One region of the Kribbella sp. CA-245084 genome, then DNA from elsewhere that is predicted to be linked to it. Evidence: riboswitches for the same ligand, from Rfam matches in the RefSeq annotation. Region 1 holds a riboswitch; each other region holds the start of a gene.

Evidence for each region. Region 1 has a riboswitch for cobalamin ahead of ACQPYH_RS30965 (ribonucleoside-diphosphate reductase subunit alpha). Riboswitches for the same ligand answer to the same signal wherever they lie in the genome.
Region 2: linked by a shared signal. The riboswitch ahead of ACQPYH_RS24190 (CbtB domain-containing protein) and the one ahead of ACQPYH_RS30965 (ribonucleoside-diphosphate reductase subunit alpha) in region 1 are both predicted to bind cobalamin.
Region 3: linked by a shared signal. The riboswitch ahead of ACQPYH_RS15490 (SCO2322 family protein) and the one ahead of ACQPYH_RS30965 (ribonucleoside-diphosphate reductase subunit alpha) in region 1 are both predicted to bind cobalamin.
Region 4: linked by a shared signal. The riboswitch ahead of cobN (cobaltochelatase subunit CobN) and the one ahead of ACQPYH_RS30965 (ribonucleoside-diphosphate reductase subunit alpha) in region 1 are both predicted to bind cobalamin.

Annotation. Positions count from the first base shown of each region.
Region 1 covers NZ_CP192053.1:6,501,641-6,506,636, reverse strand. Annotated here, with positions in the region: gene ACQPYH_RS30965 (ribonucleoside-diphosphate reductase subunit alpha) at 1-1,564, opposite strand, end outside; cobalamin riboswitch at 1,698-1,865, opposite strand; gene ACQPYH_RS30960 (DinB family protein) at 1,932-2,513, opposite strand; gene ACQPYH_RS30955 (Fic family protein) at 2,579-3,847, opposite strand; gene ACQPYH_RS30950 (class I SAM-dependent methyltransferase) at 3,952-4,776, shown strand; gene ACQPYH_RS30945 (class I SAM-dependent methyltransferase) at 4,773-4,996, shown strand, end outside.
Region 2 covers NZ_CP192053.1:5,036,896-5,041,891, reverse strand. Annotated here, with positions in the region: gene ACQPYH_RS24205 (hypothetical protein) at 1-146, shown strand, start outside; gene ACQPYH_RS24200 (hypothetical protein) at 140-529, opposite strand; gene ACQPYH_RS24195 (CehA/McbA family metallohydrolase) at 529-2,814, opposite strand; cobalamin riboswitch at 2,924-3,070, shown strand; gene ACQPYH_RS24190 (CbtB domain-containing protein) at 3,111-3,326, shown strand; gene ACQPYH_RS24185 (CbtA family protein) at 3,344-4,201, shown strand; gene ACQPYH_RS24180 ((2Fe-2S)-binding protein) at 4,270-4,863, shown strand; gene ACQPYH_RS24175 (TetR/AcrR family transcriptional regulator) at 4,855-4,996, opposite strand, start outside.
Region 3 covers NZ_CP192053.1:3,209,352-3,214,347, reverse strand. Annotated here, with positions in the region: gene pspAA (PspA-associated protein PspAA) at 268-543, opposite strand; gene ACQPYH_RS15510 (PspA/IM30 family protein) at 540-1,364, opposite strand; gene ACQPYH_RS15505 (DUF3043 domain-containing protein) at 1,531-2,118, shown strand; gene ACQPYH_RS15500 (aldo/keto reductase family protein) at 2,140-3,150, shown strand; gene ACQPYH_RS15495 (hypothetical protein) at 3,150-3,359, shown strand; cobalamin riboswitch at 3,359-3,493, shown strand; gene ACQPYH_RS15490 (SCO2322 family protein) at 3,599-4,318, shown strand; gene ACQPYH_RS15485 (energy-coupling factor transporter transmembrane protein EcfT) at 4,393-4,996, shown strand, end outside.
Region 4 covers NZ_CP192053.1:3,731,588-3,736,583, reverse strand. Annotated here, with positions in the region: gene cobN (cobaltochelatase subunit CobN) at 1-1,457, opposite strand, end outside; cobalamin riboswitch at 1,491-1,614, opposite strand; gene ACQPYH_RS17920 (vanadium-dependent haloperoxidase) at 1,806-3,071, shown strand; gene ACQPYH_RS17915 (DUF3500 domain-containing protein) at 3,073-4,041, opposite strand; gene ACQPYH_RS17910 (histidine phosphatase family protein) at 4,032-4,712, opposite strand; gene ACQPYH_RS17905 (cobalamin biosynthesis protein) at 4,703-4,996, opposite strand, start outside.

The DNA of each region.
Region 1 (4,996 bases):
CGAGCCACCGGTAGGTGCGCTCGTTGCTCTGCTCCATCGGCACACCCTGGATCGCGTAGAACGGGTGTCCGGCGGTTACGAGCAACGGGTCGATCGAGTGCTTGACGTCGACCTCGACCATCGGGCCGTCCTGGTCGTACACGAAGGTCTTCGTCACCTCGCGATACCGGCCACTCGCGCCGAGGACCAGGTCACCGACGGCGATGTCACTGATCGGCTGTGCACCCGCGGCGGTGTAGACGAGGGTCTCGGGACCGAAGCACTGGTTCACAGCTACGGCGGTGTCGTTGGCTATTTTGAGGAAGGGGACGACGCCCTGGGACTCGCCGTTGGTGCCGCGGATTTTGGCGCCGATGCCGCGGACCGGGGTCCAGTCGTTGCCGAGGCCGCCGGAGTACTTCGCGAGGAGAGCGTTGTTGCGGATGCCGCTGAAGATGCCGGCCAGGTCGTCCTCGACCGTGGTCAGGAAGCAGGACGAGAGCTGCGGCCGGGTGGTGCCGGAGTTGAACAGCGTCGGCGTCGACGACATGAACCGGAACGAGCTGAGCAGTTCGTAGAACTGGATCGCCCGCGCCTCCCGGTCGTCCTCGCGCAGCGCCATCCCCATCGCGACCCGGAGGAAGAACGCCTGCGGCAGCTCGTATCGAACCTTGTCGAGGTGCAGGAGATACCGGTCGTACAGCGTCTGCAGGCTGAGGAACGTGAAGTCCAGATCGGCCTCGGGCCTGATCGCGGCGGCGAGCCGCTCGAGGTCGAATGTGCCGAGCTCGGGGTCGAGCTGGCCGGCCTCGATCCCGGTCCGGATGTACTGCGGGAAATAGGTCGCGTAGGCCTCGGCCATCTCGGCCTGGCTGGCCTGCCGCGGCTCGCCGTGGACACGCCCCAGCGCCTCGCGCCGGATCTGGTCCAGCAGCAACCGGGACGCGGCAAAGCTGTACTGCGGCTCGGTCTCGACGAAGCCGCGCGCGGCCATCACCAGCGCTAGCTCGACCTCGTGCTGCGCGATGCCGTCGTAGCAGGCGCCGAGCGTCTCGTTGAGGATCAGCTCGGGGTCGACCGCGTCGAGCCCGGCTGCCGCCTCCGCGACGATCACTCGCAGCCGGTCGACGTCGAGTGGGGACCGGGTGCCGTCGGCCGCGCGGACGGTCAGCGCCGGCTTCTCGGTCACGCCGGCCGCATCGGCAGGCGTGCGAGCCTTGGTCCGCTCCTCGCGGTACAGCACGTAGGCGCGGGCGACCTGGTGCTCGCCGGCGCGCATCAGCGCCAGCTCGACCTGGTCCTGGATGTCTTCGACCTGGACGCTGCGGCGCGCGTCGCCGCGGCTGGTGAGGGCTCCGACGACCCGGCCGGTCAGGTCGGTCACCAGGTCGCGGACCCGGTGGGTGGCGCCGGCGTCGGCGCCCTCGACCGCGAGGAAAGCCTTCGTGACGGCGACGGAGATCTTGGTGGCGTCGAACGGCGTACTGCTGCCGTCGCGACGGATGACGGTGAGCTCGATCGGCTGGTCTGCCGCGATCCCCGAGAACGGGGACGGGGATGCAGCCGTTGAGGAAGCAAGGGTCACAGGTGTGCTCTCCACAAGAGTTCGGAAGCCTGGAACCACGCGAGCAGGCGCACGACGGGACCGGCAGCACCGGCCGGGAACACTGCCGTCACGCCCTGCGACCCACCCGCGAGGTCTCGGACCGCATGCACCGGCGGTGCATGCGCCGGTGGCAGGTATCCGGACTTGCGGACGCCTCTCGACAGCACGTCCGCTCACCGTTGCGGGGCAGCTCCGGACTCGCACCGGATTCCCCTGTTGCCTCGGACTGGCCCACATCTTGTGGTGCCGACCACTCCGAACCACCAGCAGTAGTGATGCTAGGCCGAGAGATCTACATCTTGTGGTAGCGCCACGCCGCGTGTCGCACATCTTGTGGTCGCCGATCTCACGCCGCGACCGCGTAGAGGTCCTGGAGCGTCATGATCTCCGAGCCGTGGTGGATCAGCTCGCGATTCAGCCGCAGCACGACATGGCCGAACGGCTCGCCGGCATCCAGCTCGTTGGCCTGGCTCAACCCGACCGTCATCACCTGGTCCTCGTCCAGTGCAGCGATCGCGTCGCGCCACGCCTCGACCCAGTAGGTCAGCCAGGCGACCGCGTCGCGCGCGTTGCCGTGCAGGTTGATGTCGGCGCGCCCTTGCTGACTCGCGCCGAACGTCCACTCCCACCGCTCGAAGAAGGTCTCGGTCAGATGGGCGATCAACCAGGCGATCGTGCGGGGACCGCGATGGTCCGGCTCATCGGGCCACTGTGCGACCCATTCGCCGGATCCGAGTGATCGGAAGTGACCGGCGTAGTGCCGCCGGACGACGGTCAGCGCCTCGCTGCTCGGTCGCCAGAAGTACTGCTCGTCGGTCAACTGCGCGAGTCGGCCGGACAGCACCATCCAGCTGAAGCCGAGCTGGCCGCGCACCATGGCCATCGCCGATGGCTTGTGCAGGATGTCCCAGTCGAACGCCTCCGACATCACTTCTCCCCTGTACGATCGAACATATGTTCGAATTCTTGCTCGCCGGGGAGACGAAAGTCAATTCACTGGTGTGTCGGTTCTGGCCTCGATGGAACGGGTCTGCTAGGTGCCTCGATCCGGGTGTCCGCGGCCGGGCTGGCGAAGCGGCGTTCGAGCAGCGTGAAGGCGTCGATCAGCTCGGGCGCCTCGTAGACGCGATTGCGCCGGCCGTCGGTGACCTCGCGCAGGATGCGCGCCTCGACCAGCCGGGCGAGCCCTTGGTTGGCGGCCTGCTGCGAGCGGTCGATGAGCTGCGCCGCGGCGGCGAGTGTGAGGACCGGCGCGGCGGGCAGCGCGTCGATGAGCAGTTCGGTCGCGGAGCCCGCCCGGACCGGCGCCGCACGTTCCCGCCAGGCGGCCTTGAGGTCGACGGCGGTCTGCTCGAAGCGCGCGGCTTCGGCGGTCGCGTGTGTGCAGGCCATCGCGAACATCCGCAGCCACGGGTTCGCGGCAGCGCGGGCCTTCGGGGTCGTCGCGCGTCCGACGTACCGGAAGGCGGTCAGGGCGTCGACGTACTCCGTTGCGTGCGTCGCGAGCGAGAGCGATACCGGCGGCACGGTCCGCGTGACCAGGCCTTCGGCGCGCAGGATCAGGTGGATCAGCGCGCGCCCGGTCCGGCCGTTGCCATCGGCGAACGGGTGGATGGTCTCGAACTGCGCGTGCGCTATCGCGGCCTTCGCAAGGACGGGCAGCCGCGACTCGCGGACGAACGTGATCAGGTCCTCGAGCAGCTCGGGGATCAGCTGCGCCGGCGGCGGGACGTAGTACGCCTCGGCGGGGGAGCGGCCGCCGATCCAGTTCTGCAGGTAGCGGATCTCGCCCGCGTACTCCGAGTGCGGCGACTGCGCCATCAGCAGGCGATGCGCCTCGAGCAGATGCTCGACCTCGAGCTTGTCGCCGGCCTGCACGGACTCGGTCACCCAGGTCATCGCGTCGACCGCGCCGAGCACCTCCTCGGCCGTCACGTCCCGCGTTCGCTCCCGCAGTACGTCGGCCTTCAGCAGCCGTCGCGCTCCGACGACGAGCCCCTCGATGTGCGACGACCCGACGGCCTCGGCCCGCAGCAGCAGTCGAGCCAGCGCCTCGCTGTTCGTCAGCACGGCCGCGGTGGCGTCGAGCCGCGCCAGATCGCCCGCGGCGTCCTCGAGCACCGCGAGTACGTCGTCGCTCAGGTCGAACTCACGCCCGACCAGCGGATCGGGGAAGTACAGCTCGTACGACCCGCCGAGCCGCTCCGCCCGGGTGAACCCGTCGGGGTGTCCGGGCCACCGATGTAACTCCACCCGTGCCATACCCTTATTCAACCTTATCCACAAACCTTGAACAAGACTTGTGGATGTGAGCGCACCAGCCTGTGGACCCAGCTGTGGACCTGGCTGTGGGCAGACTGCTGGCTGTGACTCTCGACGCGCAGACCCTGGAGATGGTGGCCGCCAACGAAGCCGACTGGGACGCCCGGGCGCCGCTGCACGCGGCGAGCGACTTCTACGACCGGCCCGCGGAGTTCTGGTTCGCCGACTACGAGTGGGAGGATCTCGGGCCGCTCGAGGGTCGCGACGTACTGCACCTGCAGTGTCATCTGGGCACCGAGACGATCGCGTTCGCGCGCCGGGGCGCTCGGACCAGCGGGCTCGATCTGTCGAGCGAGTCGTTGGAGGCCGCGCGACGGATCGCTGACGAGGCGGGCGTCGAGGTCGACTACGTGCACGCGAACGTCTACGACGCCGTCGATGCGGTCCAGGGCAAGCAGTTCGACATCGTCTACACCGGCAAGGGCGCGCTCTGCTACCTCCCTGACCTGAAGGAGTGGGCCGAGGTCGTCCGCGACCTCCTCAAGCCTGGTGGCGCTCTCTACATCGTCGAGTTCCACCCGCTGCTGAACTCACTCCGCGAGGTCTCACTCCCCGGCGAGTCCGACGAGTTGGTCCTCCGTGCCGACTATCTCGAAGGCCGCGGCCCGATCGCCCACGACTCCACCGTCACCTACACCGGCGACGAGGTCCCGGGCCGCCAGACCAGCTACGAATGGCGCCACGGCCTCGGCGAAATCACCACCACCCTCGCCACCGCCGGCTTCCACCTCACCAGCTTGCGCGAGTCCGAAGTACTCCCTTGGCCCCGCTGGTCGACCATGCAACAGACCCCGGAAGGCTGGTGGCGCCTCCCGGACGACGCCCCACGCATCCCGCTCCTGTTCGCCCTGAAGGCGACCAAGCCATGAGCCGCAACGAGCGCGAGCAAGATCTCATCGCCTACTACTCCAACGAGATCGGAGCGCGGACCGACCGCGCTCTGCCCGAGCCGCGGGTCGCCCGTCGCGATGCCTTCCTCACCCGGCTGCGCGACGAGGGCCGGCACAGTGTCGTCGAGCTGGGTTGCGGCCCCGGGCGGGACGGCGAGGCGATCGCTGGGGCTGGTTTCGCGTACACCGGGGTCGACCT
Region 2 (4,996 bases), 1.5 Mb from region 1:
GCGGCAGTACTGCGTTCGCCAATCCCACCATCACGAACTTGAAAGCTCCGAACGGCCAGCCGGCCTTCGTGGTGACGCTGTTCATCCCCAGCGAAGGCGCGGCGGCCGGCGAGTCCGGCGAACTGATCTATTACAAGACCTACTGACTGCGGAGAAGCAGATGCATCGCACTGTGGTTGGCGAGACCGCCGAGCGCGCCTAGCGCCCGGAAGTTGAGGGTCACGTCCACGACGGTGGGGGAGTCGAAGCGGACCCGGATCGCTCCCTCCTGGCGTGGTTCGCCGGTGAGGTCGTGCGGTGGCAGGTCGAGTTCGACGCCAGGGACCGGGTCGCTCTCGATGACGAGCTGCCCGGTGACGTAGCCGTCGTTGACGATCGTCATATCAATCGGATGCCAATGACCCGGAGCGACCGGCTCCACCCGGGTCGCGGTCCGGGCGACGTTCACGCGGGCCTCCGGGTTGATCGTGACGGAGATCGGCGCCTTGGTGTCGACCGGGCCGCAGCAGCCGGCGGGTTCGCCGTACATCAGTCCACCTCGGATTCGTCGCGACGGGTCACGTAGGCGGCCTGCGCGGCGTCGTACGCCTCGCGTGCCTCGGCTCGTTCGGTCTCGCGGATGAAGCCGGACTTCGCCTTCCAGAGCGCGTCGACCGAGTCGTGCAACCACTGCGCGCTCCGCCGGGACGCGCGGATCGGCTGACCCGCGAGCTCGACGAAGATCGGCTGGGTGTGCACGCTGCGCAGGATCCGCAGCGCCACCCAGGACGAACGCTCCAGCGGTACGTCGAACTCGATCGCCTGCTCGTTGCCGTCAGCAACCAGCTCCTGCGACCCGACCGGCACGCCGTTGACGAGCACCTCGACCAGCACGTTGCGGGTCCGGCCGATCCTCGAGCGTTCGAGATGCCAGCCGACCGGAGCGCTGTACGCCGGTTGCCCCGCGGCCGGCAGCGCCGGCGGATCCTCGGGCAACCACGCCGCGACCGTCGCGCTGACCCGGACCGGTCCCGCGGCGTCCGCCGTCTGCTCGCGGCTCGTGTCGCCGTCGATCGCGAAGTCGTAGACGTGACTGCGGCCGTCGCCGAAGTACGACGCCCTGTCCTTCAGTCCGCCGAGCCACGATTCCAGCGCCTGCGGGCCTTGTGGCGGCTCGGGCAGTTGGACGTAGGTGCGCCCGACGCCCGGGCCGTCGTCGTAGATGCAGGGGTAGTCGGTCTCCCCGAGCATCAGCGTGCGGTAGCCGACGTTCAGCAGGTGGTACCAGATGTTCAGCTCCGAGGCGGGATCGAACTCGGCGCCGCACTGGAAGTCGGCCGCACCGAGCGGTACGTCGACGATGATCTCGTTCGAGCCGATCGACTGGAAGCCCGGAATCACGTAGTTCGGCAGCTCACTCGTGCTGACCGAGAGGCCGAGTCCGCAGTGCGCGTAGCCGACCATCGCGTTCTGCGCGTGACCCCAGCGCATGACCGGCAGGTTGTACGACGGCCAGTCCTCGATGATCTTCGTACCGGGATAGTCCTGGTCGGTCAGCCCGAGCAGGATCACGTGACCGGAGTGGCTCGACGGGAAGCCCGACACCTCGAGGTCGTACCGGAGCAGGCTCTGGCCGTCGTGGTCGGTGTCCTGCGGATCCCAGTTCATGCCCTGCGCCTGCTGCATCGCCGGCCACTCGAGCTCGGCGCGCGGGCTGATCGACGAGCCGCTGAAGAACTGCTTCTGGTGGTAGTAACACGGTCCCCAGGTGAGCACGCTGCCCATCCACAGTCCCTCGCCGCGGACGTGCCGGATCATCGTCTCCGGGTTCACTCCCTCGGACGGCACGCTGTAGTGCGAGCAGCCGCCGGCGTGGATATGCGGATCGCCCGAGTAGTAGCCGTGCCGGGCCGGATCGGCCCAGCGATCGAGCTCGATCGTGACCGCGTCGTCGTCGGGCGTGAGATCGACCTCCACGCGGACCTCGCGGTACTCCGGTCCGCGGCGGGCCGAGATCTCGTACTGACCGCTGGGGAGCGTGATGACCTCGCCGGTCGCGCGGTAGACGTGTTCGTGGAAGAACATGTCGGGCGCGAGCCGCATCCCCTTCGACGGGTAGGAGCGCCGTTGGGAGTCGCGAACGGTGAGCGCCGCAACGCAACTGCTCCCGTCGGGCTCGCGGATGTCGAACCGGATGTCGCGCGCAGGCAGGCAGTCGAACTCGTACGACGCCTGGTACGGGCGATTCTCGGCCCCCATCCGCCGCCAGGCCTTCGCCATCGGCGGTCTGGTGTAGCTGTGCTCGGCCTCCTCGACGGCCAGGACGAACCCCAGCTCGCCGCTCTGGCTGCCGCCGTCGCGGCTGTAGAGGCTGATCACCTTGTACTCGACGTCCAGGCCCGAGATGTCGGTCGGCCCGGCCAGCTTCACCTCCAGCCAGCTGCTCTTGATCCTCGGAACGATCGTCAGCGTGTCCGCCATCGCGATTCGCGCGGCGTGGCTGTGGTAGTCGACTGTGTTGAGCACATGGTTCGACTGTGCGGCGAGATCGCCGACCAGCCGGTGCGGGTTGTCGATCCGGACCAGGAAGCTGCGCCAGCCGTGTTGGACGAGGCGCGGCGGCGCGGCGCCCGGCGTACTGATCGGCAGTCCTTGCTCGTCGATGGAGACGTCGACGAGGACAAACGGACGGAGCAGGTCCTCAACTGCGGCGGAGGACTGGGTGTCGTCGGCCAGCTTGGCCAACTGACTGGCAAGGTCGTCGGGTAGTGGTTCACCGATATCGCGGAGTTTCTCAACAGCTCGGGTGGCAGAAGCATGCAGCGGCTGGAACACGGGGCCTCCTCGGGGTGCACCGGCCTCCGAGCTTAACGGCCCGACCACGAGTGACCGGAATGGTTTTCCACAGGCAACCCGTGTGACGGGAGTGATGTGAGCAACCCGCAATTGACGTGCCCGGACGGCGTCCGTACTCTCGCAACGTAGTGACGGCGCAAGGAAGCCGATGAGATTTCGGCACGGTCGCGCCACTGTGAACCGTTCGCCTCGTGCGAGCGGTGAGTCAGATACTTCGCCGTCACGACGCTCCATTGGATGAGGGACGCACGATCCCCTAGAAGGAGGCTCTACTCGTGAGCAATCTGTCTGCTCCCACCTCGGTTTCCACGCCGGTCGTCGTACCGGTCTCGCGGGCTGTGATGTGGCTGGTCGGCACCGCGATCGTCGCGTTCGCGCTCTACTACTTCATCGGCGTCGATCAGGGTGCGTACTCGATCTTCGGCAAGGACATGCACATCCACGAGTTCGTGCACGACGCGCGGCACTTCCTCGGCTTCCCCTGTCACTGATCTGACTGACAACTGACATGGAAAGAAAACTGATCCTGCGCGGCGCACTCGCCGGCGCAGTGGCCGGGCTGATCGCGTTCGTCTTCGCGCGGATCTTCGCCGAGCCCCAGATCCAAGCTGCTATCGACTACGAGAGCGGTCGCGACGCCGCGCAGCACGAGCTGGACCACGCGGCCGGGTTGCCGGTCGAGCATGCGGGTCACGAGATCTTCAGCCGGACGTTGCAGGCGAATCTCGGAGCCGGTGTCGGCATCGTGCTGTTCGGTGTGGCGATGGGCGCGCTGTTCGCGGTCGCCTACGCGATCTGCCTGGGCCGGGTCGGCAAGCTGCGCCCGCGCAACCTGGCGATGCTGGTCGCGCTCGGCGGGTTCGTCGCGGTGTACTTCGTGCCGTTCCTGAAGTACCCGGCCAACCCGCCGTCGATCGGGCACGAGGACACGATCCACGACCGGGGCAATCTGTACCTCGCGATGGTGGCCTGCTCGATCGTGCTGCTGATCGGCGCGGTCCTGCTCGGCAAGCGTCTCCAACCACGCTTCGGCAACTGGAACGCGACACTCCTCGCGGTCGCGGCGTACGTCGCGATCATCGGCGTACTGATGGCCGTGCTGCCCTCGGTGGGTCAGCTGGCGGCGAATGTCGAGGAGTTCGGGCGGCACGCGACCGAGACACCTCTGCCGCTGACCGATGACAAGGGCACCATCGTCTTCCCAGGCTTCGACGCGGACCGGCTGTACGCGTTCCGCCTCTACTCGGTCGGCGCGCAGGTGCTGTTGTGGGGCGCCATCGGCCTGATCTTCGGTCCACTCGCGGAGCGCCTGCTCCAGCCGCGCAAGTCCAGTACCAAACAGGCGGAGCCGGTCGCGAACGCATGATGCTCGGCCCGTTCTTCGAACACGAACAACACCCCTCGGGTACGGCGCCGGCCGCACCGTGGCGGAGCATGTCGGAGCTGCTCGACGACCCCGCCGTACTCGAGGACCGGGTGATGACGACCCGCGCCTATCTAGCGGCCGCGGGCGGTCAGGAGCCCGAAGCCGTCGAGGTCCGAGTAGCGGCATCGATCACCCACCTCGGACTGGTCGCGCGCCTGGTCTCACCCGCTTTGGCCGCTGCGGTCCTGGGCGACGGCGTCCCGCCCCTCGACCTGAACAGCGTCCATTGGCAACCAGTCCTAGGCGGAGCCTTTCCTCTGTCCCTCGCTCCGCCAAGCAAGTCCCGCGACCTGGCCACCGAGTTCTTCGAAGGCCCCGTCCCAGCTCTGGCCACGATCACACAGCGTTTCGGAGTCTCTGACCACATCCTCCGGGGCAACGTGGCCTCCGCCGTCAATGGCGCATCCGTTGCCCTCAGCAACGCAGCACCCCAGCTAGCAGACCAAGCCGGCAGAACGGCCGCGCAGCTCCTCGCACACCCAACCCTGCACGACATCCACACCACCACCGACGGCTTCCGCCGCCGCAGTTGCTGCCTCATCTACCGAGCCGCTCCCAACCACGCCGGCGCCCTCTGCGGCGACTGCGTCCTCTCAGCCTGAAGGTGGCCACAGCGCCCGCAGCGCCTCCGGGACGTCGGCGACAGCGTCGGGTCCGAGGAGCGCGAGCTGCTGGATGTAGCCGACCAGAATGGCGATCGTCACGGACGCCAGTGACTCCGCGGACGGGCCGGCC
Region 3 (4,996 bases), 3.3 Mb from region 1:
GTTCAGCGAGCCCTTCGGACATGACAAACTCAGTCACGCACAGTCACCCCCCACAGGTGATACCGAAACCCGTGACCAACCCACTCCCCGTCACGGACTTCGCCCAACGCCGCCCCCACAACGGCGTGACCCAGACAGTACTACGGGAACGCGGCGGACAAAAGCACTGATCACCAGTGTTTACCGGCGCGCCACCCCGCTCACAGCAAAAGACCCCTGGGACCCGTTTTCGGGGCCCCAGGGGTCTCAAATGATTACTTCAAGTGATCAGCCGGCGATCAAGCCGTCGCCGCTGATCAGTTCACGCATCTCGGCGAGCGAGCTGTCCGACGGGGGCAGGATGGCGTCGGAGTCGTGCAGCTCGTCGTCCGGCACCTTCTCGCCGGACCGGACGAAGTCCAGCAACGCGCCGAAGGCGGACTGGTACGCGGTCTCGTCACCCGACGACACGGCCTTCTCCAGGTCGCCGTCGACGGTGTTGAGCGCGTCGAGCTTCTCGTCGGCCAGTCGCCACTGACCCTCACCCATGATGCGAACGATCACCGAACATCTCCGTCCTGAGGTCTCACCGGCTCGGCGGCCGGCTGCACTGGCTGCTGGGCGGTCTGGGCGGACTGCTGGGCCGCGCCCGGTGCCTCACCGGAGATCTCCTTCGGCGCGCTGCCGCCGGAGAGCTGGGCCTTCATCGCGGCCAGCTCGTTCTCCACGTCGGAGCCGGACGACATCCGGTCCAGCTCCAGGGTGATGTTGTCCTTGACCGTGCCGCTGGCGTCGTCGAGCGCGCCGGAGGCGAGCAGCTCGTCGATCGCACCGGCCCGGGCCTGCATCTGCTGGGTCTTGTCCTCGGCCCGCTGGACCGCGAGACCGACGTCGCTCATCTCCTCGGAGATGCCGGAGAAGGCCTCGTTGATCCGGGTCTGCGCCTCGGCCGCGGTGTAGGTGGCCTTGATGGTCTCCTTGCGGGTCCGGAACGACTCGACCTTGGCCTGCAGCCGCTGGGAGGCGAGCGTCAGCTTCTCCTCCTCACCCTGCAGCTGGGCGTGCTGCGTGGTCAGGTCGTCGATCTGGCCCTGCAGCCCGGACTTGCGGGTCAGAGCCTCCCGGGCCAGGTCCTCACGGCCCATCGAGAGCGCCTTCTGGGCCTGCTCCTGCAGCTTCGCCGACTGGGACTGCAGCTGGGAGGCCTGCAACTCCACCCGCTTGCGACTGGTGGCCACGTCGGCCACGCCCCGCCGTACCTTCTGGAGCAGCTCGAGCTGCTTCTGATACGAGTAGTCAAGGGTTTCGCGAGGATCCTCGGCCTTGTCCAGGGCGGAGTTCGCCTTGGCCTTGAAGATCGTCGACATCCGCTTGAAGATGCTCATCGATATCCGTACCCCTTCTGTGCCGGACTGACGACCCGGCGTGCGTGTCATCCACCCTATGTCCCTATGGGTCACCACACCATCAGGACCGGCCCCGATAAAGTGGTAAGGAGGTCCGGGGACCACCCCGAGTCGCGACCTGCCCTGCGAATGAGGTTCTGACCCCGTGTTCCGTCGTTCCAAGTCTGAAACAGATACCACCGTACCCGCCGAGCCCCAGGGCAAGGCGGGAGGCAAGGGTCGCCCGACCCCGAGCCGCCGCGACGCCGAGGCGGCGCGCAAGGCGGCGTTCAAAAAGCCACGCAACCGCAAAGAGGCCTCGGCGATCCGCCGGGAGAAGGTGCGGACCGAGCGGGGCAAGATGCAGTCGGCCATGCAGACCGGCGACGACCGGTACCTGCCCGCTGCCGACAAGGGCCCGGTGCGCCGCTTCGCCCGGGACTACGTCGACGCCCGGTACTCCGTGATGGAGTTCGCGCTGCCGATCCTGCTGGTGGTGTCGCTGGTCGGCGTGGTGTTCTCGCCGCAGTTCCCGTGGCTGGCCGGGATGGTCAACCTGCTGTTCCTGGCGATGATCCTGCTGATCGCGGCGGACTGGTTCCTGCTGACGGCCGGCCTGAAGAAGTCGGTCGGGGTGAAGTTCCCGAAGGAGTCGACCAAGGGCCTCGGGTTCTACGCCGTTCGCCGGACCATGCAGATGCGTCGCTGGCGGCTGCCGAAGCCGATGGTGAAACGCGGCGAGAAGCCGTCCTGACCTGACTGTAGGGTCAGGCGTATGGACTTTCGCTTTCTCGGCAACAGCGGTTTGAAGGTCAGCGAGATCTCGTACGGGAACTGGCTCACGCACGGGTCGCAGGTGGAGAACGAGCAGGCGAAGGCCTGCGTGCGGGCGGCGCTGGACGCCGGCATCACGACGTTCGACACCGCGGACACCTACGCCAACACGGCGGCCGAGTCGGTGCTCGGCGAGGCGCTGGCCGGTGAGCGACGCGAGTCGCTGGAGATCTTCACCAAGGTGTACTGGCCGACCGGCCCGAAGGGCCCGAACGACACCGGCCTGTCCCGCAAGCACATCCACGAGTCGATCAACGGCTCGCTGAAGCGGCTCGGCACGGAGTACGTCGACCTCTACCAGGCGCACCGGTACGACACCGAGACGCCGCTGGAGGAGACGATGGAGGCGTTCGCCGACGTCGTCCGGCAGGGCAAGGCGCTGTACATCGGTGTCTCGGAGTGGACCGCGGAGCAGCTGCAGGAGGGCCACCGGCTGGCCCGCGAGCTGCGGATCCCGTTCGTCTCCAACCAGCCGCAGTACAGCATGCTCTGGCGGGTGATCGAGGCCGAGGTGGTCCCGGCCTCGGAGGAGCTCGGCATCGGCCAGGTGGTGTTCTCGCCGATCGCACAGGGTGTGCTCACCGGCAAGTACCTGCCCGGTCAGCAGCCGCCGGAGGGCTCCCGGGCCACCGACGAGAAGGGCGGCGCGACGTTCATCAAGCGCTTCCTGACCGACGACGTGCTGACCCGGGTCCAGGAGCTGAAGCCGATCGCGGCCGAGGTCGACCTGTCCCTGTCCCAGCTGGCGGTCGCCTGGGTGCTGCAGAACCCGAACGTCTCCTCCGCGATCGTCGGCGCCTCCCGGCCCGAGCAGGTCACCGAGAACGTGAAGGCATCCGGCGTGAAGCTGGACGACGGTCTGCTCAAGCGGATCGACGAGGTACTCGGCGGCATCGTCGAGCGTGACCCGGCCAAGACCGCGCAGAACTCGCCGCAAGCGCGGGTGGCGTGATGAGCTGGAACTGGCGGTTCGAGACCGCTTCCGGCGCCCTGGTCGACCCGGGTGAGGTCGGCGGGGCGGAGTTCTCGGCCCAGGGTGACGCGGAGAGCTGGCTGGGCGAGGTCTGGCGCGATCTGGCCGACCGCGGCGTCAGCCAGGTCTACCTGCTCGAGGACAACCGTGAGGTCTACGGGCCGATGAGTCTGTCGTCGGCCGAATAGTCACAGAGTAGAGTTCCGGTCGAACCACACGTCTGCGTCACAGGGAAGCCGGTCGAAGTCCGGCGCTGACCCGCAACCGTAGGCCACCCGTCTCCAACTGGAGCCGGGTGGCGAGCCGGACCACTGTGACGCAGGCAGACAGGCTCACCTACCCGCCGTGGTCCGCGGGTGGAGCCCCTACCCTGCCGGTGCAGGCGGGATCTCCTCCACCGGGCTGCGGCCCGAACGAGGACACGAGAATGACTGCACATCGGACCGTACGACTGGTCTTCAGCCTGCTGGCGGGTCTCCTGCTGGCTGGGACTGTCGCAACCGTTACAACAAGCGCAGCCCAGGCCGAGGACGGCTACCGGTTCTGGGGCTACTACCAGTGGACCAACGGCACCTGGGCCTTCTCCCAGAAGGGCGCGGACGCCTACGTCCCGGCGGACGGCGGCGTCGAGGGCTGGCGGTTCGCCGTCGGCGGCGCGAAGCCGCGGGTGCCGCGCGCAGCGGGCGACTTCGACGCGATCTGCGGCAAGACCCCGGCGGAGACCGGCAAGAAGCGGGTGGCGCTGGTCGTCGACCCCGGTACGCCGGAGGACGCGGTCACCGGTGACACGCCGGCCCAGCCGACCGGCACCTGTGTGGTCACGGATCCGAAGTCGAACGGCGCGCAGGTCCTGGCCGCCGTCGCGCCGGTCCGGATCGAGAAGGGCCTCACCTGCGGCGTCGCCGGCTACCCGTCCAAGGGCTGCGGCGACCAGGTGAAGAGCATCAACGTCCCAGCTACCGACGCCCCTGTCACGCTGCAGGTCGGCCCGGCAGTGGGATCGACTGCCGTCCAGCCGACACCGGCCGCGTCCTCGAAGGACGACAGCGGAGCGCCCTGGACCGGCATCATCATCGCGGCAATCGTCGTGGTCCTTCTGGGCGGAGGCGGGTTCGTTCTCAACCGCCGTCGTACTGCGGCTAAGTAGTCGTGCGCGCCGTCCACCACCTCACACTCCCCCGGGCGCTCCACCCGGGGGCCTGGTGGTTGTGGGCGCTCTGTATGGCTGTGGCGGCCAGCAGGACCCGCAACCCGGTCCTGCTGGCCCTGATCCTCGCGGTCACCGGATTCGTCGTGGCAGCGCGCCGGAGCGATGCGCCGTGGGCACACAGCTTCACTGCGTTCCTGAAGCTCGGTCTGGTGGTCATCGGCGTCCGCGTGGTGCTGCAGGCGCTCTTGTCGACCCGCTCGCAGGGGAACACCGTGCTGTTCACGCTGCCGCAGATCCCTTTGCCTGCCTGGGCTGCGGGCGTCAAGCTCGGCGGAGAGGTGACGGCAGAGGCTCTGGTGACCGCCCTGTACGACGGTGCGCAACTGGCCGTCATGCTGTGCTGCATAGGTGCTGCTAACGCACTGGCCAGTCCACGGCGCCTGCTGAAGTCGTTGCCCGGAGCGCTCTACGAGATGGGCGTGGCCTGTGTAGTCGCACTGACCTTCGCACCTCAACTGGTGACCGACGGTCGCCGCATCCGCGCCGCACGCCGTTTGCGCGGCCGCACCCGCGCCTCCTTCCGTACGACGGCCATGCCCGTGTTGGAAGGCGCCCTGGACCGGTCGGTGGAGCTCGCTGCCGCGATGGACTCCCGCGGCTACGGCCGTACGGCGC
Region 4 (4,996 bases), 2.8 Mb from region 1:
TAGATCGCGACCGGGTTCTCGCCGAAGCCCCGTGGCGGCTGGATCATCAGCACGACATTCCCGAACCGCAAGGCGGCCAGCGCGATCGCCGGCTCGTCGCCCGAGGTGTCGACGTACAACTCGCCGGGCGCCTCGCCCCAGGCGTCGATCATTGCCGCCTGCAACGACTCGGGAGTGCGACCGAACCAGGTGGCGTAGGTGGACAGCGGGACCTTGGCGACAGCGTTGGCCAGCTGCTCGTCGGTCAGCCAGTCGACGTCGTGCCCGCCGGTCGCGATCAAGCGATGAATCAGCCCGTCGGCCCCGTCCGCGCCCTGCAACTCACTGAGGTCGAGCCCGCCCAGGTCGTACCCGGCCGCTTCCAGCTGACCGAGCAGGACAACAGCCGACGCAGGCGTATCCAGACCGACCGCGTTCCCGATCCGCGCATGCTTCGTCGGGTACGACGACAACACCAGCGCGATCCGCTTCTCCGCCGCCGGCACGTGCCGCAGCCGGGCATGCGCCACCGCGATCCCGGCCAGCCGCGCACACCGCTCGACGTCCGGCACGTAGCGCGCCAGCCCGTCGGCGTCGTACGACTTGAACGAGAACGGGATTGTGATCAGCCGCCCGTCGAACTCCGGGATCGCCACCTGCGTCGCCGCATCCAGCGGACTGATCGCAGCGTCACTCTCCACCCACTGCTCGCGAGTCGACGTCAGCGCGAGCCCTTGGATCAACGGGATGTCGAGCGACGCCAGCGCGCCGGCGTCCCACGCATCGTCCGCACCACCTGCACTGGCGTTCGCCGCCACCGCCCCGCCCGCCGCGAGCAGCGTCGTCACGAGTACGTCGCACTTACGCAGCAGCTCGAACAGCCCGACGTTCTCGGCCGGGTCGAGCCCGCGCAGCGTGCCGCAGTACACCGGAAGAGGTTGAGCTCCCGCCTCGACGACTGCCTCTGCGAGCGCGTCGACGAACGCTGTGTTGCCCGAGATCTCGTGCGCGCGGTAGTACACGATCCCGACGACGGGTCGCTCGTCCTCGACGTACGTACCCCGTAGTCCGTACGCCGGGAGTGCGCGCGGCGGCTCGAACTCGTCGCCGGTCAGCAGCAGCGTGTCCCGCAGGAAGCCGGCCAGGTTGCGGAGGTTGTCCGCGCCACCCTCGCGCAGGTACGCGAGCGCCTCTGTGACCGCACCGGCGGGCACGGTCGACAACGACATCAGCTCGGCGTCGGGCGCTGCCTCACCGCTGACCACGACAGCCGGCTTGCCGGACGCGAGGACCGCGTCGAGCCCCTCTTCCCACGCCCGGCGACCGCCGAGGAGCCGGACGACGACGATCTCGGCGGTGTCGAGCAGCGGTCCGAGCTCGGCGAGCTCGAGGCGGGCAGGGTTCGCGACCTTCCAGCCGGCGTCCGCCTCGGCGGCCGCGAGCAGGTCGGTGTCGGCGGTGGAGAGCAAAAGGAGCACGAAGGCGTTCCTTCCCCGGGGTATCCACGCCCCGAACGGAGGTACGACGGCGGCAGTTCCTGACTCCCCTTACGGGTCACAGTGGCGGGACCGCCCCGGACTCACACCGGGTTCCTGCTGATGCCGTCGATGACGATCGTGACTCTAGCTGACAGTCGCGGCGTACCGGGTGTGGAGTTCCTCCCACGCCAGGCACCGGTCCCGCCGCAGCGAGACCAACGTTTGATGCTTGACCGGGCCAGGGGGCGGTGTTAGCACGGAAGGAAGGGCTTGGACCCGCTGGCGCCCTCCTGCAGCGCACCCGTTGCTTCAGCGCAAGTCGCTCGACTTCGACTGAAGGAGATACCAGTGCGCATCACACTCCCGGCATTCTCGGCCGTCGTGGCTGCCGGACTCGCCGCCTCGGTCATCGCAGTTCCGCCGGCCACCGCGACCCAGCCCGCTGATCCCGCTGTCGTCATCACCTGGAACGCGATCGCGGCCCGGACCATTCTGACCGAGAACGCCACCCCAGTTCCCGTGTCCACGCTCTATTTCGGCTTCGTCTCGATCGCCGTGTACGACGCCGTGGTGACGATCGAGGGTCGTTACCAGCCGTACCTGCGGCAGCCTCGGGCTCGCGGCCGAGCGTCGACCGAGGCCGCAGCGGCGACGGCGGCGTACCGCGTGCTGAACTACTACTTCCCCACCTCGGCCCAGAACCTCGCCGCCGACTATGCAGCGTCGCTGGGCAGCATCCCCGACAGCAGGGCGAAGGATCGCGGGCAGGCCGTTGGCGAGGCCGCAGCGTCATCGCTGATCGCAGCACGAGCAAATGACGGGCGCGGTGCCAACATCACCCTCGACGTCACACCGGCACCGGGCGTGTGGCGCCCGACCCCGGACGCGTTCGCGCCGATGCTCGCTCCCTGGCTGGGATTCGTCCGGCCACTCGCCCTCAGATCTCCCAAGCAGGTCCGGCTCAGCGGTCCCGACCCGATCACCTCGAAGGCCTACGCCCGCGACTTCGCCGAGGTGAAGGCAATGGGCGCCAAGGACGGGACGTCCCGGACCGCAGCCCAGACCGAGACCGCCCTGTTCTGGAACGGGCCGGCGTCGGGGCAGTACAACGCGGCACTTCGCGAGCGCGTGTCCCGGAGTGGGATGGACATCGTCCGGACCGCACGGGCATTCGCTCTGCTCGGCACCAGTGAGGCCGACGCATTGATCGCCTGCTGGCGGGCGAAGTATGACTACGCGTTCTGGCGGCCGATTACCGCGATCCGGTTGGCGGACACCGACGGTAACCGCGCAACCGCACCTGATCCCGCCTGGACACCATTGGTCGCCACGCCGCCGTATCCCGAGTACACCAGCGGGCATGCCTGCCTCACCGGGGCCTCGACGGAGATCTTCAGCCGTCTCTTCGGTGCCCGTTCGATCGACCTGAACGTCTCTTCTCCGGTGACCTCGACGACCCGGCACTATGCCACAGCCACCGCGTTGGACACCGAGACGAAGAACGCCCGCATCTGGCTCGGGCTGCATTTCCGGCACGCAATGAACGACGGTAACCAGCTCGGGCACCGGGTCGCCACGTGGACCGCGAGCCACGAGTTCCTGCCTCGGTCCTGATTCAGCGGTGCATCCCGTAGTGGGCCGCCAGGAGGTCGGTGCCCCAGTCGTTGCGGAGGTCGCGCCAGACGGAGTGGATGTGGTTGGCGTTGTCCTGGGTGTTGTCGTACTCGGCCAGGAAGCTCGGGCCGGCGATCGAGTAGTAGTGCCGGTGCCCGATCCCCGGCTCGGTCTCCCCGGCCCACGCGAACGTCAGCTGCTCGATGCCGTGCTCGGTGATGTCCTGCCAGGTCTGCAGGCCGATCGGGCCGGCCGCGCGTCCGACGTACTGGCCGATGAGGAGGCTGAGGATCTGGCGCTGGTCCTCGTTCATGTCGCCGTACGACAGGCCGCGGTGCAGCAGCGACGCGTCGGCGACCGGGTCGTGGCGGGTCAGGATGTCGTCCGGCGCTTCGTCGGAGACCAGTGCTGTGGTCAGCTGGCCCGGCTCGAGCGCGTGCAGGAGCTGGAAGCCCAGGTCCTGCTCGGCGGCCAGGAAGCGTCGCCCGGCCTTCGGACCGCTGCGGACCTCGGCCGGGTTCGACCCGATGAACTGCGGGGTGAACGCGATCGCGCCTTCGACGAGCGTGACGTGCAGAGCGAGGTGGTGACCGTTGAGCCGCCACGCCCACGGGTCGGTCCCGTTCGGGTCGCCGAGCACCCGGAGGAAGTACCGGTCGCCGACGATCGAGCCCTCCCACTCCCCCGACGCCGGCAGGTCCGGCAGCCCGCGTACGACGACCTCCGCGTCGAGGACCGCCCAGATATCGGCCGCGCCCCGGTCGCTGCACCCGGTCGCGACCAGCCGCTCGACCAGCTTCTGCTGGGTCGGCGTGAGCTCGGTCAAGGCGAGTCCGGGCACCGCGCCCGGCAGATACGTCCATTGCTGGTGGTCCGGTGTGTCGAACGGAGCACGGATCTTCTCGAGCTGGGCCGGCGTGAGGCTCGCCAGCAGTTCGAGGACCGTGTCCCGCGTCTGCGCTACAACCATGCCGATCGCTCCCGTTCCGTCGGTTCGTAAGGCGTCCACTGCTCGAACGGCCGGTCCAGCTTGTACCGGAAATCGGGTTGCCGCAGCAGGACGCGTGTTTCCGCGTTGCCCGGATTGCGCAGCGACTCGAAGAACCGGACCGACCAGTGGAACCAGCGTGTGCAGAACAACCGCATCGTCAGCCCGTGCGAGACCAGCAGCACGTTCCGCGGCGCGTCCGGGTTCTCGAAGTCGCGGTGCATCGTCTCCAGGAACGTCGACACCCGGTCGTACACGTCGGCACCCGACTCGCCCTGCGTGAACCGGTAGAAGAAGTGCCCGAACGAGTCCCGCAGCTTCTCCTGCCGCTCGATGTCCGCGGTGTCCTGCAGGTTGGCCCAGTCCTGCTCGCGCAGCCGCGGCTCCTCGCGCGGCATCTCGATCAGGTCATCCAGCCCGAGCGACTCGAGGGTCTGCCGGGCGCGCAGGTACGGCGAGACGTACACGCGAACCGGCTCGTTCTCGAACAGCTCCCGCAGGTCTTTGCCCGCCTTCACCGCCTGCTCGTGCCCGTGCGGCGTCAGCGGTACGGCGTGATCTGGGATCCGCTCGTAGACCGTCTTGTCCAGATTCGCCTCGGACTCGCCATGCCGGATCAGAACAATCCGCGCCGGCCGATGACTCAACCCCATCGCTTTCCCTTCCGCATGGCGGTCATGGCGGTCATGGCGGCTACGGCTGCCGCAGCCACCCCGACCCGGCGGGCCAGCGCGGCCGTCCTCCGGACGTCAGCGACCGTCGGCGCGGGCCCGTCGCCCAGCGTGCCACGGTCTTCCTGGTAGCTGCCGTAGTCGTTGGTTCCGCCGAGCGTGAGGCCGAGCGCACCGGCGAAGGCCGCCTCGACGGGGCCGGCGTTCGGACTTGGATGCTTGGCGGCGTCGCGCATCCAGACAGCTGTCGCCTCGCGCGGCCGCCC